DNA from 2 places in the Spirosoma sp. KCTC 42546 genome. Region 2 is predicted to be linked to the other one. Evidence: riboswitches for the same ligand, from Rfam matches in the RefSeq annotation. Region 2 holds a riboswitch; the other holds the start of a gene.
What was found. A riboswitch is a leader RNA that binds a small molecule or an ion and turns the genes downstream of it on or off. The one in region 2 is predicted to bind thiamine pyrophosphate.

Region 1: another riboswitch for thiamine pyrophosphate. It lies ahead of EXU85_RS00420 (TonB-dependent receptor); the one in region 2 lies ahead of thiM (hydroxyethylthiazole kinase).

Annotation. Positions count from the first base shown of each region.
Region 1 covers NZ_CP041360.1:96,891-105,151, reverse strand. Annotated here, with positions in the region: gene serS (serine--tRNA ligase) at 1-1,080, opposite strand, end outside; gene EXU85_RS00440 (aspartate kinase) at 1,145-2,473, opposite strand; gene ribH (6,7-dimethyl-8-ribityllumazine synthase) at 2,577-3,077, opposite strand; gene EXU85_RS00430 (tetratricopeptide repeat protein) at 3,247-3,942, opposite strand; gene EXU85_RS00425 (DUF4926 domain-containing protein) at 4,028-4,252, opposite strand; TPP riboswitch at 4,336-4,430, shown strand; gene EXU85_RS00420 (TonB-dependent receptor) at 4,509-6,887, shown strand; gene EXU85_RS00415 (cystathionine gamma-synthase) at 6,994-8,130, opposite strand; gene EXU85_RS00410 (TVP38/TMEM64 family protein) at 8,217-8,261, shown strand, end outside.
Region 2 covers NZ_CP041360.1:6,587,805-6,596,065, forward strand. Annotated here, with positions in the region: gene EXU85_RS27055 (alpha/beta fold hydrolase) at 1-1,143, opposite strand, end outside; TPP riboswitch at 1,255-1,357, shown strand; gene thiM (hydroxyethylthiazole kinase) at 1,404-2,210, shown strand; gene thiE (thiamine phosphate synthase) at 2,207-2,848, shown strand; gene thiD (bifunctional hydroxymethylpyrimidine kinase/phosphomethylpyrimidine kinase) at 2,972-3,778, shown strand; gene tenA (thiaminase II) at 3,786-4,436, shown strand; gene EXU85_RS27080 (RES family NAD+ phosphorylase) at 4,477-4,944, opposite strand; gene EXU85_RS27085 (DUF2384 domain-containing protein) at 4,949-5,473, opposite strand; gene EXU85_RS27090 (cupin domain-containing protein) at 5,803-6,399, shown strand; gene EXU85_RS27095 (helix-turn-helix domain-containing protein) at 6,522-7,364, shown strand; gene EXU85_RS27100 (acylase) at 7,713-8,261, opposite strand, start outside.

The sequences.
Region 1 (8,261 bases), 2.2 Mb from region 2:
TTCGAAATTAGAAACTGAGCTAACCTCCAGCCAACGCTGTTGAGCCGCCGACCAGACCTCCATGTCATATGTAAGCGCCGATGTGAAGCCCATATCACCACCGCAAAGTCGCAGCACCCGATAAGGCAGTTCTAGTTTCTGCAATAATCCCTGCACATGCTGGCTCATTTCTTCCAGAGCTGCGTATGAATTTTCTGGTTTCTCAATCCGAACAATTTCGACCTTGTCAAACTGATGCAACCGGTTCAATCCACGAACGTGCGCTCCCCACGAACCCGCTTCACGACGGAAACAGGGCGTATAACCCACGTTTTTAACCGGCAACTGATTTTCGGGCAGAATCACATCCCGGTAAATATTGGTGATGGGTACTTCGGCCGTTGGGATCAGGTATAATTTATCCTCCGTGGCAAAATACATTTGCCCTTCCTTATCTGGCAACTGGCCGGTGCCGAAGCCCGAATCTTCATTAACTAGAATAGGCGGCTGTACTTCTACGTATCCGGCTTTTAGGGCTTCATCGAGGAAGAAGTTAATCATCGCCCGCTGAATCCGGGCACCCTTTCCTTTGTAAACCGGAAAACCAGCTCCTGCAATTTTGACTCCAAGTTCAAAGTCAATAATGTCATACTTCTTGATCAGCTCCCAATGCGGTTGTGCTTTTTCGTGAAGTGCTGGCTTTTCTCCATGCTCCAATACCACTTCATTATCATCGGCAGTACGCCCTGCGGGAACGCTACTATGAGGTATATTGGGAATCGTCACTAAAACCGCTTGCAGATCGGCTTCAATCTGGCGAAGCGTATCGGCAAGATCTTTAGAGCGTGCTTTCAGATCCGCCGTTTCAGCCTTAGCAGCTTCGGCAGCAACTTTATCACCGGCTTTCATCAACGCGCCTATTTGGCCTGCTTTAGCATTGGATTGGGCTAATACATCGTCAAGTTCGCGTTGAGTATCCCGTCGTTGCTGATCGAGCGTGAGCACTTGTTCAACAACAGCCTCGGCATTGGCAAAATTTCGTTTGCGCAGTCCCGCCAGGGTGGTGTCTTTATTCTCGCGGATAAAATTGAGTTGAAGCATTCGTGTAATTAAGGTTCAGTACCCTTTGCAAAAGGCTGATAGTGAGTCAATAGTAGTTAGTAAGCTACGCTTTAGCAAACAGTCCATCATTCAGTGCATTCAAAGCTTCTGCTTTGTAACGACCATGAACGAGTAACGACAGGTTACTTTCCGTACCTCCGTAGGAAACCATCCGGATTGGAATGTTCTTCATGGCATTGAACACTCGAAGTGCAACACCTTCATTATCAGCACTAAAATTCCCTACAATGCAAATAATCGTCTGATCATAATCGGGTTCTTCCAGCGTGCAGAATGTATTAAGTTCATCCGTAATTTCCTGAATACGCTCTGTGTTATCGATTGTGACCGACACCGACACTTCGGATGTAGTTATCATGTCGACCGGCGTTTTGTATTTCTCGAATATCTCGAAAATCCGGCGTAGAAAACCATAGGCATTTAGCATACGGGTTGAGTGTATATACAAAGCGGTAATGCCATCCTTAGCCGCAATCGCTTTAAACACCTGATCACTGGTTTTGTCGGCAATGAGCGTACCAGGGGCGCTGGGGTCCATTGTGTTTTTTAAGCGAACCGGTACACCGAACATACGCGCAGGCGTAATGGTGGACGGATGCAGAATTTTCGCCCCGAAGTAGGCCAGTTCAGCCGCTTCATCGAACGTTAGTTCGCGAACCGGGAATGTATTTTTCACGATACGCGGGTCATTATTATGCATCCCGTCGATATCGGTCCAAATCTGGATTTCTTCCGCGCGTATGGCACCACCAATCAGCGAAGCGGTGTAATCCGAGCCTCCTCGTTTGAGATTATCGACTTCTCCACGCGGGTTTCGGCAGATAAAGCCTTGTGTAACAATAATTTGTTTATCGGCATGCTGAGGCAATATCTCGGCTAACTTTTGCTCGGTATAATGGATTTCCGGCTCGTTATCGGCATCAATCCGCATGAATTCCAGCGCAGGTAGTAAAGTGGATGTTACACCTTCCTCATCCAGATAGGCCTGAAAAATTTGTGTGCTGAGTAATTCGCCTTCAGCCACTAACTCTTTCTCCTGCTTCAGCGTGAATGGCTTGATACCCGTTAGAGACCGGATAAAGGAAAATTCGTTATCTATAATTTTTTGTCCGGCCGCTTTGCCATCGGTCGTTCTGTACAACTCGTCGATAAAGCTGTCGTAATGCGCTTTAAGCGTATCAATTTTAGCATTAGCTTCGGCATCATTGTTCGCTTTAAGCGATTCGCCAATGGCCAGCAGGTTATTCGTTGAGCCAGACAAAGCTGACAAGACAACAATCTTGCGCGTGTTATCTTCGGTAATCAAGTTGCGAATCGACCGCATACGCTCGGGCTTCCCGACAGACGTACCGCCAAATTTCCAGACGTACATTTTTTTAAGAGAAAGAGTGAATGAGCGACAGAGCGAATTGGAAAGGACAGTACTAGTGGCTCTTTCACTCATTCACTCCGCTTCGGCGGTCCGATTTCGCTCTTTAAAATTTACTATAAACTTGTTGTTGTAATCCGAGCATTTTGATTGCTGTAATAGCGGCTTCGTCACCTTTGTTACCATGCTTCCCACCCGCTCGATCAAGAGCCTGCTGCTGGTCGTTAGGCGTTAGGACACCAAATATGACGGGCTTATCGGTTTTCAGACTAACGTTTGTTAAGCCCTGTGCTACAGCGTGGTTGATGTAGTCATTGTGTTTGGTTTCTCCCTGAATGACACAACCGAGTGCAATCACGGCATCAATGTCATCGCGCTGAGCAAACCACTGGGCTCCCAGACTTAGCTCATAGCTCCCCGGCACATTACCCCGAATGATATTTTCGGATTTTGCGCCATGCTGAAGCAAGACCTGGTAAGCACCTTCGAAAAGCGCTTCTGTAACTTCCGTATTCCACTCTGAAACCAGAATAGCGAACCGTCGACGGCTGATATCGGGTAGCGCGTCGGTTGAAAAGACGCTTAGGTTTTTTAAGTCTGATGCCATGTGTTTTTTGTCATGCTGACGAAGGAAGCATCTTCGTCGAATGAGTTTTTAGCTACCACTATATTTAAACGCTCTTACCGAAGATGCTTCCTTCGTCAGTATGACAAAAACAAAAAGGACAAAACCTGAGTCGGTTTTGTCCTTTGCTGTATTGATTAGTCAAGTACGCTTACGACTCACCGACGGTTGCTTCAAGTACGGATTTGTACTTCTTAGCACTACCAGCTTCTGCGGACTCGCCGTACTTTTCAATAATTTCGCTATACGTTTCTATCGCTTTATCATTTTGCTTGGCTTGCTCGTAAGCAATAGCCAGCTTCATGAGATAGCCAGGCGTAAAGAATTTGTTCGCCTTATAGTCAGCAGCCTTTCTATAGTAGTCAGCAGCTTCGTCAAAGCTTTTCTTCTCCATGTAAGCATCACCCGTAAGCGCATAAGCACGCGCCTGTACCAGCAGATCCGACGAACTAAAGCTTTTCAGGTGCTCAATAGCGTCATCGTATTTCCCTTCTTTCAGCAATGCAACACCCGAATAGAATTCGGCCAGATTACCGCCTTTGGTAGAGCCATAATTGTCAGCGACCGCTAACAAACCTGGGGTTTTACCATCGCCATTCAGGGCTTTTTTCAGCGAATCGGCTTCGAGTTGATAAACCGAAGGGAACATTTCGATTTGTGCCGTTTCGTCCTGGCTACTGATATAATAACGATAGCCAAAGTACCCAGCAACCAGCAATACAATGCCGCCGAGAATACCTAATACAATATTCTTGTTCTGCTGGAAGTAATCGCCAACATCCTCTAACTTTCCTTCTAATGCGTCTGGGTCTTCCAGAAACTCCAGTCCGCTATTCTTTTTGCTCATGCTTTTGCAATTTGGATCGCAAAATTAGGAATATTTACCATTGCGGAAAAGCGTAAGCCTCAAAAGTTTATGAATCCTGTGCTACTTATTGAGATATATCTCGCACGGCCATGATCTCTGATGCCCGAACTTCCCGAATTTGATGGGCCAGTAACGTCTCAATAGCGACTGCTTCGCCGGTTAACGTTACAAATTCAACCTCAAATGCTTTTCCTCCATTATACACTGTTAAAATCGTGCCAACATCGCCAGCTTTCAGATTTCCGTCTGCCAAATCTTCCTGCAATACAACTAAATCGAATTCGCTCATATCTACATAAGTACCCTCTTTTAAGTAGAGAAACGCTATATCCTACCCCTTATTTCGTAAAATTAACTTAACTTTGCTGCGCTAATCTTATTAAGGGGTGCCCCAATACAACGGGCTGAGATTATACCCATTGAACCTGCGCGGGTAATGCTGCGAAGGGAAATGAATTCACAGAACTAATCTGTGAGTGTTTACAAACAATCATCTCTAACCAAAGGTAGGTTTGGCCCCTTGCCTATCGTCACGCTTTTTCGTCATGAAAAAACCGACGACCTACTTTATGCTGATGGCCCTATTGTGGCTATCGCCACTGTCCACCTGGGCTCAATTATCTATTACCGGCACGGTTTCAGATGCCGATGGGGGTACGCTGCCAGGCGCAGCCATTACACTTGAAGGCACCTACAAGGGAACGTTCACAAACGCAACAGGCGCATTTCAGCTCACAAACCTTAAGTCAGGTACTTTATCTCTGCGCATATCGCTGCTGGGTTACGAGCCCCAGATCCAGCCAGTCAACCTGACTGAAAACACGACGCTTGCAATCAAATTGACCAAAACAGCAGTTGCGGTCGATGAAGTCGTGGTCAGTGCGACGCGCGCTAATCAGAAATCAGCTATTGCTTATACAGATGTAACACGCCGGGATTTAGACAAGCTGAATCTGGGTCAGGATGTGCCGCAACTGCTGAATTTTACCCCTTCCATAGTAACAACCTCCGATGCAGGGGCGGGCGTGGGTTATACCGGCATTCGTATCCGCGGGTCTGATGCCACACGGGTAAACGTAACGTTGAATGGGATTCCTTATAATGACGCCGAATCGCAGGGAACGTATTTTGTAGATATGCCCGACTTTGCTTCATCAGTGAGCAGTATTCAGATTCAACGAGGTATTGGTACCTCAACCAATGGTGCCGGGGCTTTTGGGGCATCGGTTAATATCCAGACGAACAAGCTGGAAACGAAACCCTATGCCGAAGTTAATCTTTCGGGTGGTTCGTTCGGGACACGGAAAGCGAATGTTCTGGCAGGTACTGGCCTGATTAATAATCATTTTGTCTTGGATGCCCGCTTGTCAACCATCCATTCCGACGGATTTATTGACCGGGCCTTTTCAAACCTGAAATCGTTTTATCTGTCGGGGGGTTATTATACGGATAAGAGTTTTATACGCCTGAATGTCTTTTCAGGTCAGGAACAAACATACCAGGCCTGGAATGGTGTTCCAGAAGATATTCTGAAGACGAATCGGACATATAACTCATTCACGTATGACAATCAGACGGACAATTATCAACAGGATAATTATCAGCTAATTAGCTCATTTGGGTTAAGTAAAAACTGGCGTCTAAATGCGTCTTTATTCTACACAAAAGGGAAAGGATATTATGAAGAACTTAAGCCCAACGACCCTTTTAGCAAGTACAATCTGCCTAACGTAGTCATTGGTGATTCGATTATCAAAAGCACCGACATCATCCGTCGGAAATGGTTGGACAACGATTTCTTCGGCAGCGTTTTCTCCCTCGACTACAACAGCTTTGGCAAACTCACGGCCAACATTGGCGGTGGCTGGAATCAATATCAGGGTGCCCACTTCGGCGAGATTATCTGGGCGCGCGTAGCCGGGAACACCAACATCCGGGACCATTATTACGACGACAATGCCACAAAAACAGACTTTAATCTGTATGCAAAGGCATTTTATCAATTCAGCAATAAACTCACTGGATTTCTCGACTTGCAGGTACGAACGGTTGGTTACTCGTTTTTGGGCTTTAACAGTAAGCTCCAGAATGTGCAACAGAATGCCAACCTGACGTTTTTCAATCCCAAAGCGGGGCTAACCTATACAATCAATGACCATAGCACAGCTTATGCATCGGTAGGCGTTGGCCACCGTGAACCCAACCGCGACGATTACACTCAATCAACGCCTGAGAGTCGGCCAAAAGCTGAGCAGTTGATTGATTATGAGGCTGGCTATAAAATCCAATCAGAAAAACTGGCGTTTACGGTCAATGGCTACTACATGAGTTACCAGAATCAGTTGGTCTTATCGGGGCAAATAAATGATGTGGGCGCTTATAACCGGGTGAATATCCCCACCAGTTACCGCGCCGGGCTTGAATTGGAAGTGGGTGCCCGACTGGCGAAACAACTTCGCTGGAATGTGAACGCTACGTTTAGCCGTAATAAGGTCAAGAATTTCACTGAATACCTGGATAATTTCGATACCGGAAATCAGGACAGCCGTCAATATGGCCAAACGGATATTTCGTTTTCTCCCAATGTAATTTCAGGCTCTCAATTATTATTCACACCCGCAAAAGGACTGGAACTGGGGCTGCTTTCGAAATATGTAAGCAAGCAGTATCTGGATAATACATCCAACGATAGCCGGAAACTGAATTCCTATTTCACAAATGATATCCGACTCATTTACAGTATCAAGCCAAAATTCGCGCAGGAAATCGCCTTTACGCTGCTCTTCAACAACGTACTGAATGAGCTATATGAATCAAATGGCTACACCTACGCTTACATCTCGGAAGGGAAAGTGGCCGCGGATAATGCATATTACCCACAGGCCGGACGGAATTTTCTGGCGGGGGTGAGGGTTCGTTTCTAAACCGGGATTTAGCTGATTCGGGGATTTACTGGATTTTGTTTTATGATTCGCTTCAAAGAAGCGCAGAGCAAAATCCAGTAAATCCACAAATCAGCTAAATCCCGGTTTAGATTGCCTGCTCCAGATCCTGAATCAGATCCTCAACATCTTCAATACCAACGCTGAGCCGGATAAGAGTGTCTTTCAGACCATTCTTGATGCGTTCTTCTTTCGGAATACTGGCGTGGGTCATACTGGCCGGGTGCGTACAAAGCGACTCCACACCACCCAGGGATTCGCCCAGGGAGAATACATGGAAGCTTTCCATCACACGCACAGCTTCGGGCATCGAATCGCCCTTGAGCTCAAAGGATAGCATACCACCGAAACCCCGCATTTGTTTCTTTGCTAGTTCATGGCCAATGTGCGATTCCAGTCCGGGATAATAAACCTGGCTTATCTTTGGGTGCTGCTGTAGATACTGCGCCACTTTCATAGCGTTTTCGCAATGCCGCTGCATCCGAATATGTAGCGTTTTGATGCCCCGAAGGACCAGAAAACAATCTTGCGGACCTGGCACGGCCCCGCAGGCATTCTGGATAAAGGCTAGCTTCTGGGCCGTTTCGTCGTCATTCAGGACAATAGCTCCCATAACCGTATCCGAGTGTCCCCCCAGGTATTTCGTAACGGAATGCATGACAATATCAGCACCCAAATCGAGTGGGTTTTGCAGATAGGGCGAGGCAAACGTATTATCGACTACCAGTTTGATGTTGTGTGGCTTAGTAATAGCTGCAATAGCCGCAATATCCACTAGCCGCAGCAGGGGGTTTGTTGGCGTTTCAATCCAGACCATCTTTGTAGCGGGGGTAATAAGCCCATCCAGATTAGTCGGGTTCGACAAATCGACGAACTTGAATTTTAGCCCAAACTCCTGAAACACGCGTACCATAATCCGGTAGGTGCCACCGTATAAATCATTGCTGGCAATAATTTCATCACCGGGCTTGAACAGCTTTAAAATGGCATCCGTAGCGCCAAGTCCAGATGAATAACAAATACCGTGCTTACCGTTTTCGAGTGCTGCGAGGTTATTTTGCAGCACCGTTCGGGTAGGGTTCTGGGTCCGGGCGTATTCATACCCTTTATGCTTTCCCGGCGACTCCTGTACGTAGGTCGACGTCTGGTAAATAGGTGTCATAATGGCACCCGTTGTGGGGTCCGGCTCAATACCGGCATGGATGGCTTTGGTTCCGAATTTCATAGTCAAATGTAACGAAGAATATACTATAGAGCCGAGCTTGTAAACTGGGTTTAAACCACAACCACCATTTACCCGTTTGATAGAGTGTGAAATTAGCTATTCCTAAATCAGTTACTGGTCCGGCCCTTGCT
Region 2 (8,261 bases):
GTTATTGATCCGGCGTTCATTCCAGGCTGGTTCGGCATAATGCATGTACTCATCAACAGACACGCCGGGCTGGAGTGAGGCTACGGGTGGTGGGTTGGGTGCTACATTGTGCCGGGCATTTACGTAGGTCAGCAGGTAGCGGTCCGCATTGATGGCTCCGTCATAAATAGCTTTGATGCCTTTTTCGTAACCCGATACATCATCTTTACTCCCCGCCACAAACAGCGTCGGCAAGGTCAAACCCGCCAGCCCTTTAGCATCCCAGACACCGCGCTCCATGCCCCAGGGCGCAAAGGCAACAACGGCCTTAATTCGCGGATCGAGCGAAGCTTTAAAGGTTGGCGAATCCATTGAGCGGCCTTCAAGGGCCGTACTGCCCTGCGCCAGTTGACCGAACAGCTTAACGGCCTGAGGACTGTACCCCGCCCCAACGGCATTGAGTGCACCGTAGCCTCCCATCGAATAACCAACCAACGCCGTATTGTCAGCATTGAGCAGGCCAGCCAGAAAAGTAGTACTGGACTTGGCACTCAGTCGGGCCATTTCGTTCAGTACAAACAGATCATCGAGCGCACGGTTCAGCAGTGTACTTGGAAAACCAGCCGCATCACTGTAGGTCGATTCGGTATGATCAATCGCGACAACAACATAGCCTTTCGACGCCAGATTTTCGGTTAGGTAGGTGAGCAGCAGCCGAGAACCGAGGTAGCCGTGCGACACGATAACCAATGGGTACGCGCCACCGCTGGCATCTGGCTCAGCATCGCGAGCAGCCCGGCCAGCAAACGTGAACGGAATAAGGGGTCGTTTAGGGTCGTTGGCCCGACCAAGCACCGACTCATAAGTAACGGTGGCTGGCTTATTGGCCGAAATACGAGCCGGGTACCAGATTTCAACCGTCAGCGGACGATCATACAGTGGGCTATTTCCCTCTTTCTGGTGCAGCACATCAACCTGATCTTTGTGAACTAGTTTAAGGGTTCGCACGCCAACACCGTAGGTTCCACGAGCTGCGAGTTCGGGGGCATTAGGTAACAGATCGCCATTTATGAAGGTATTGTCAGGGGTTTGGGCGATGGTCTGCCAAGTGGCTACCAGCGTAAAGAGCAGGAGCAGCAGGTAACGAATAGCGGTCGATTTCACAGATTTTAAGGAGTAGGAATATTGCCCGTAAAGCTATCTTAAACTTTCTAAAGTCAAGAGACAGACTTATTTTTTTGTCATTCTATAATTCATTATCCCCTACCTTTGCCAACACAACTTTAGGGGTGTCAGTACCAAATCTGGACTGACTGAGAGAATACCCTCACTACCTGATGCAGCTCGTACTGCCGTAGGGAAAAGTTACCGAGATGCGCTCCGCTCTCCTAAAGTTGCTGTTTACCGAACTCATTAGCAGCAACATGACTCAATCTCCTCAATCCATCTGGACCGATATCGAGCGTATCCGCACGCAGGCTCCGCTAGTCCATAACATTACCAACTTCGTGGTCATGAACAACACGGCCAATGCGCTATTGGCACTGGGGGCTTCGCCCGCGATGGTCCATGCTCCCGACGAAGTTGAAGAGTTTGTTTCGATTTCCAGTGCGCTGGTTGTCAACATTGGTACGCTCGACGCCACGTTTGTGGCCGGTATGAAGCTCGCGATGCGGCAGGCTAAAACCCTTGGGAAGCCTATTGTTTTTGACCCCGTTGGCGTTGGCGCAACAACCTTCCGAAATCGGGTTAGTGAAGAATTGCTGGCCCTGGCCCCACCCGATATCATCCGGGGAAATGCCTCCGAAATTATGGCACTGGCGGGATTGAATGCCCAAACCAAAGGTGTCGACAGTTTATACGGTTCCGAAGCCGCCGTCGACGCAGCAAAGCGGTTGAGTTCTGTATGGGGCAGTGTGGTCGTGATTAGTGGCGCAACCGATTACATCATCCAGGGCGAACAGACGGCCGTTGTAGCCAATGGTCATCCCCTGATGACTAAGGTAACGGGCATGGGCTGCACGGCTACTGCGCTGACGGGTGCTTTCGCTGCCGTTAATACCAATTACTTTCAGGCGGCAACACACGCCATGGCCGTTATGGGCATTGCGGGTGAACTGGCCGCGGAGAAAAAGCTGGCCCCCGGTAGCTTGCAGGTTAACTTCCTGGATGCCTTGTATGAACTGACCGAATCGGAGATTGACGAACGACTTAAGCTGACATGGGCATGAGTCAGTTGTATTTAGTAACCGATAGCGCTATTGCCCAACAGGCGGGCCATACGCTGGCATACGTAGTGGAAGAGGCCTGTCGGGCGGGGGTTCGCTGGGTCCAACTCCGGGAGAAAGAGCTATCGACCCGCGCCTTTCTGGACCTCGGACTAGATTTAAAACGCATTACACAAGCCTACGGAGCCCAACTAATCATCAACGACCGGGTCGATATAGCCATGGCGATCGATGCCGATGGCGTGCATGTGGGACAGGACGACATGCCTTGCGCGTTAGTGCGTTCGCTCATCGGCCCCGACAAGATTATTGGTCTGTCGATTAACAATTTGACCGAACTGGAAGCTGCTCGTGACGCCGATGTGGATTATCTGGGCATCGCCACTATCTTTCCGACGGGTACCAAGCAGGATACATCCAGTCTTTTGGGATTAGCTGGGTTACGGGCCATTTGCCAACAAACCAGCCTACCCACCTTTGCTATTGGCGGCATCAACGCAACCAACATACAGTCCATTCGACAGACCGGAGCTTTGGGTACTGCAGTGGTGTCGGCCATTTGCGGACAACCCTCACCGTATGAGGCTAGCCGGGAACTCATTCGGTTGATGGATGATGCACAAGTGGGGTCGGTTTCTTAAAACCGACACGCGTTAGGTTTCTCAAAACCTAGTGAAATCATACCAACGGTTTTGAGAAACCTAACGCGTGTCAGGTTTAGAACCTGACACCACTCACAATTGAACCTTCATTCTCAATTAAGCATGAAAACCTACACACGAGTATTAACGATTGCCGGTTCGGATAGTGGTGGAGGGGCTGGCATTCAGGCCGATCTTAAAACATTTGCCGCGCTTGGCTGCTACGGCATGTCGGTGATAACGGCTTTAACAGCTCAAAATACTAAAGCCGTTACAGGCATTCTGCCAATATCTCCGGCCTTTATTGCCGAACAGATGAAGGCTGTACTAAGCGATATTGGGGTCGATGCCGTTAAGATCGGGATGCTTCACTCGCCCGAAGTTATTGTGCAAGTGGCTAAAACATTAACCGAATTCGGGGTAACGACTATTGTGCTTGATCCGGTTATGGTGGCCAAAAGCGGGGATAAACTCTTGCAAGACGAAGCCGTCGACGCGCTTAAGTCCTATTTACTACCTCTGTCCTCCGTCATTACGCCTAACCTACCCGAAGCAAGTGTATTATTGGGTCGATCTGTTGAAACACTGGCCGATATGGAACCAGCAGCGGAAGAGTTAGCCAAACTATGCCTAGGGGCCATTCTGGTAAAAGGCGGCCACCTGACTGCCGACGAAAGCACGGATCTCCTGTACCTCTCGGAACATGAACAGCATTTCTTTCCAACCGCCCGCATAACAACAGGAAACTCGCACGGCACAGGTTGCACGCTCTCCTCCGCCATTGCCGCTGGGCTGGCAAGAGGATTATCCGTGATCGATGCCGTTGCTGCAGCCAAAGACTATGTCACACAGGCACTTCAGATGGGGGCTGTCTACAAGCTAGGGCACGGACACGGGCCTGTTCACCACTTTTTTAACTGCTGGCAATAGAGCTACTATGAAATTCACCGACCAACTCTGGCAGGACATCAGTCCTGTTTATGAAGCTATACTCGATCATGGTTTTGTGGGAAACTTACTGGATGGGAGCCTTCCGGGGGCTACATTCCAGTATTACATTCAGCAGGACGCGCTGTATTTAACGGACTTCAGTCGGGCATTGAACCAGTTAGCGGCACGGGCCGCAACGCCCAACGACATGCTTCAGTTTACGCAGTTCGCGCAGAATGCCATTCTTGTTGAACGGGCTCTGCACGAAACGTACTTCACCTTGTACAACATCCAGCCAGAAACCCGGAAAATGCCCGCCTGTTTTGCCTACACCAACTACTTGCTGGCCACCACATCCCTTCAAGCCATTGCCGTAGGTGCCGCTGCCGTGTTGCCGTGTTTCTGGATTTATCGGCAGGTGGGTAAGTACATCTACCAGCAGGCCATTCAGGAAAATCCGTATCGGGCCTGGATCGACACCTACGCGGGCGATGCATTCGACCAGTCGGTAAACCAGATGCTCGCTCTCACGGATGCCTATGCCGAAACTGCCGGACCAATTGAGCTAGACCAAATGCGGGAAGCTTTCCGTATATCAAGCCGACTGGAATGGTATTTCTGGAACGATGCCTATACCCAAAATCGCTGGCTGGTGTGAGTAATCTGGCACGTTACGAATTGGTCGATCAAAAAATGGCTCATTTACGCAACCGGCTATCTAGTGATATGGACGATTGACTGACTACTTCCACCTCCGCAAAGGCAGCATGTTGGGGGTGCAACAACAGATTGTAAGATATCTCTAAGATGACCGAAGGCACCGCCATGGCTAAGCAAAAAGGCGCTTGCAACCAGTCGGTTAGTATCGTTTGGGTTTCGCTCAAGGTGCCCCTCTTCCAATAAGCGGGTAGCTTCGTAGGATCAAGCCAAAAAATGTTGTCGGCTTCGTCAGGTAAACGTAGGGTTGTTAACCACAGTTGAGGGAGTTCAGCTAAGGTTAAGGGAGGCAAATGAACCAACGTTTCCAGCAAGGCCAGTTCTGGTGTACGACTGGTGTAAAGGATACCAATACCTTTTGGATTCCAACGGCCACCATGTCGATGGCTTCCCACCACGGATAAAGGCTCCCGATGATAGGGCTCTTTATGGATACGATATACGTCCATTCACTTACCCGGCTATACCCCATTCAATGCGGCCCAGTACATCTTCGGCCAGTGAGAAACCCGATACCGTATCCAATACAGCTAAGGGTGATTGGGCTACTACGGCGAGCTCATCATTCGACAAAGTAGGGGTCGTTGCTTTAGAAGCTGGCTGAACTGGTTGAGTAAAGCTACCCATATCTCGAAGAGAGCCAAGGGTGATTTCCTGAAGGCTTAGGTCCGTATCTGGCCGGTAAGCCAATTCAGCCAGTGGTGTGCGTAGCCAACGTGCCAACAGCTCAACTCGCCCGTCAAAAACGGCAAGTCCTCGTTGAACGAGTCGCTCCAGCAACAACAGCCGTTCGCTAGCGGCCAGACTCAATCGTGCCGCGTTGGCTTTCCCATGCAGTCCCCTGATGGACATATTCAGGATACGGGCCATTTCTTTATCGGTGAGACCTACCAAGCGAGCGACTTCATCAACGCGTCGGCGCAAAACCCCTTGTCGGGCTTGACTGATAATGCTAGTAACTGGCAGAACCGCTTGCATAAGCTAGGCATGAATGTATAGTGCAAAATTACAAACTATAAATGGCAAATTTGCACTAAAAGTTTCTCCTCCTGTGCACAAACCAAACATAGTAAGCTATCTGTTTCAATCATCTTCTTTTTACCGTTACAATGTGGGTGTTTGACTACCTAGCGGAAAGCCAGCACAACATAGATTCAGTAGCAAGAGCAAAAGCTATATAGGGAAGGGACTAGTTTTACTACGTTAAAATTGAAGGAAGTTAGTGACTATGAACATGGCTGATTTTTACCACTAAACAACCTGGCTTACGAGAAACCTTTGCAGAACAGTCTTAACTAGAACTCGTTATGCAACGCAGACAATTCCTGATCACATCTACGGTGGCCATATCCACGGCGGCCGCATCCACGGTGGCCGCATCCACACGAACAGCGTCGGCCTTTGTAGCTCAGGCTACCCCTAACAGCCAACTTGCTCCGCCCAAGCCCTTTATGGTCAAAGCAGGCGACGCCCGTTTTGGGGTTCATACGCCCTATCGGGGGCGAAACGTCAACGACGTAAAAATATCTGGCAAAGACACCAATGGACAATTAGCTGTTTTTGAGTACATTGGTAAAGAAAAGATCGGTCCTTCACTCCATGTACACCACGATCAGGATGAGCTATTTTCAATTATCGAAGGAGAATACATCTTTCAGGTAGGTACCGATCAGTTTACAGCCAAAGCAGGAGACACTGTGTTTGCCCCCCGTGGCATACCCCACACCTGGATTCAATTGTCAGATCACGGCAAGCAGGTATACATGGTGCAGCCAGCGGGACAGCTGGAAGATTTTTTCCTGAAAATGAATGAATTGAAAGGACCACCAACGGAGGAGTTAAGCCAGAAAATGCACAAGGAACATGGGATGACCATTCTGGGACCACCCCTGGCGTTGAAATAAGCGAATGAATAATGGGGAATGTACAATGGATAATGAGTAATGAATAATAACCAGCCTTTTATCCATTACTCATTATCCATTATTCATTGTACATTACCCATTATCCATTATCCATCACTACTATGGACGCCATATTCGACTACCGACTTCCTAGTCCTGCCCTGCGTGACTACGTGCGAACGTTACAGATCGTAGGTTGTTTATTTCCGGCGTCGATGCCCATTTTACCCGTTAAATCGTATTGGCCACGGGCTGAAAATTCGCTGGCATTTTATCCGAAAGACCCCGAAAAACAAGCCTATGGATTTGATGGTAACTTGCTTGAAAAAACACGCTCAACACTTAACGGCCAATATTCAATTGTGACTAACCGACACGTTGGGCGTAATTTCATGGTGTTTCAGGTTCAGTTTCAACCAGGAGCCTTGTTTCGACTAACGGGGATTCCTTCGCACGAACTGACCAATACGTTTGTGGATGCCGAATCCGTATTCTCCACCGAAATCCGCCGGGTAAATGAGCGGTTGAGTTATACGAAGCACTATCTGGACATGATTCCCATTGTGGAAACCTTTCTGTTCTATTTGATCAACCGAGCCAAGAGCAGGCATCCTCGTCCGATCGACAACGTGAGTCGATTTATACTACAAAACCCCATGACGGTTTCGCTCGATTGGATGGCCAATCAGGCCTGTTTGTCCCAGCGGCAGTTTTATCGGCAGTTTATGGAACGGGAGGGTGTCAGTCCCAAATTGTACGCCCGCATTGCTCGCTTTGAAAACGCTATGAAACTAAAAAACGCACGTCCGTCTCTCGATTGGCTAAGCGTTGCCATCCAACTGGGTTATTACGACTACCAGCACCTGGTCCGGGACTTTAAAGAGTTCACCCAACTGACGCCCAATGCCTTTTTTATAGCCGACACCAAATCGCCCGAGCGGGTTTTTGGTGTGGCAGAGACCTAGGAGACCCTTGCGGTCGCCGATTTTACTCGTCATCCGATAAAGTCCTCTTCAGGGCAGAGCCGTTAAGTTCTAGCGTTCCCTTTACTTAATCAGTCTCTTTTATTGGCTTATTTTACCCCCCACCCCCCTAAAGGGGGAGAAAATCCACTTCGGAGTATTCCCCCTTTAGGGGGGTGGGGGGTAAAGACGATAGAACTTAACAGCCCTGCTCTTCAGGGAATTTAGTCGGGCGGCCGGTGCCGGGTTTTCGGGTTTTCAGGCAACCTCTTAGATTAAATCAGGTCTACCACGGAACCGGATTATCAGCAAAATGGGCGTGTACCAGCAGATAATCCGGTTCCGTAATGATTATGGAGTTAACATTTCCCTTTTTTCCAACTGACGCAGAATTGCCGGTTTATCCAGTAGAGCCTCCCGGAGTTTCTTCTCAGACAGGCGCTGCCAACTATCGCCATTGTGCTTATGGCCCGGCTGGCTCGCGTTTCCGTAGCTGAGTGATACCTGCGCGCGTGGCTTCTCGCCAAATTCGGTCACTGCTACGTAGGAATCTCCGGCAACCGCCCGATTTACCTGAGGCTTTCTGGGGTCCGGCGCAAACTGAATGGTCCGGTAAATACCGTATTGTTCAGAGCCCCCATTTGCAGGGTAGTCCTGTCCAGCCGGGCCAAATCGGTTTACGTCTCCCCAAGCAATGTCCAGTCGACCATACCGATCACGCACCTGTGTGGCTGCTTTTCGCAGTAACTCAACCGCCTTTTTGGGATCCCTGAGGCCATCTGGGGTACTGACGGGGCGTTGCGGGTCCCAGCCAACTGCCACCATTCCGGGATTGAACTGGTCGAACCAGGCCGTAAACAAAACGGCTCCCTTACTATCCCGGTTAGTTGTTTTGTCCCA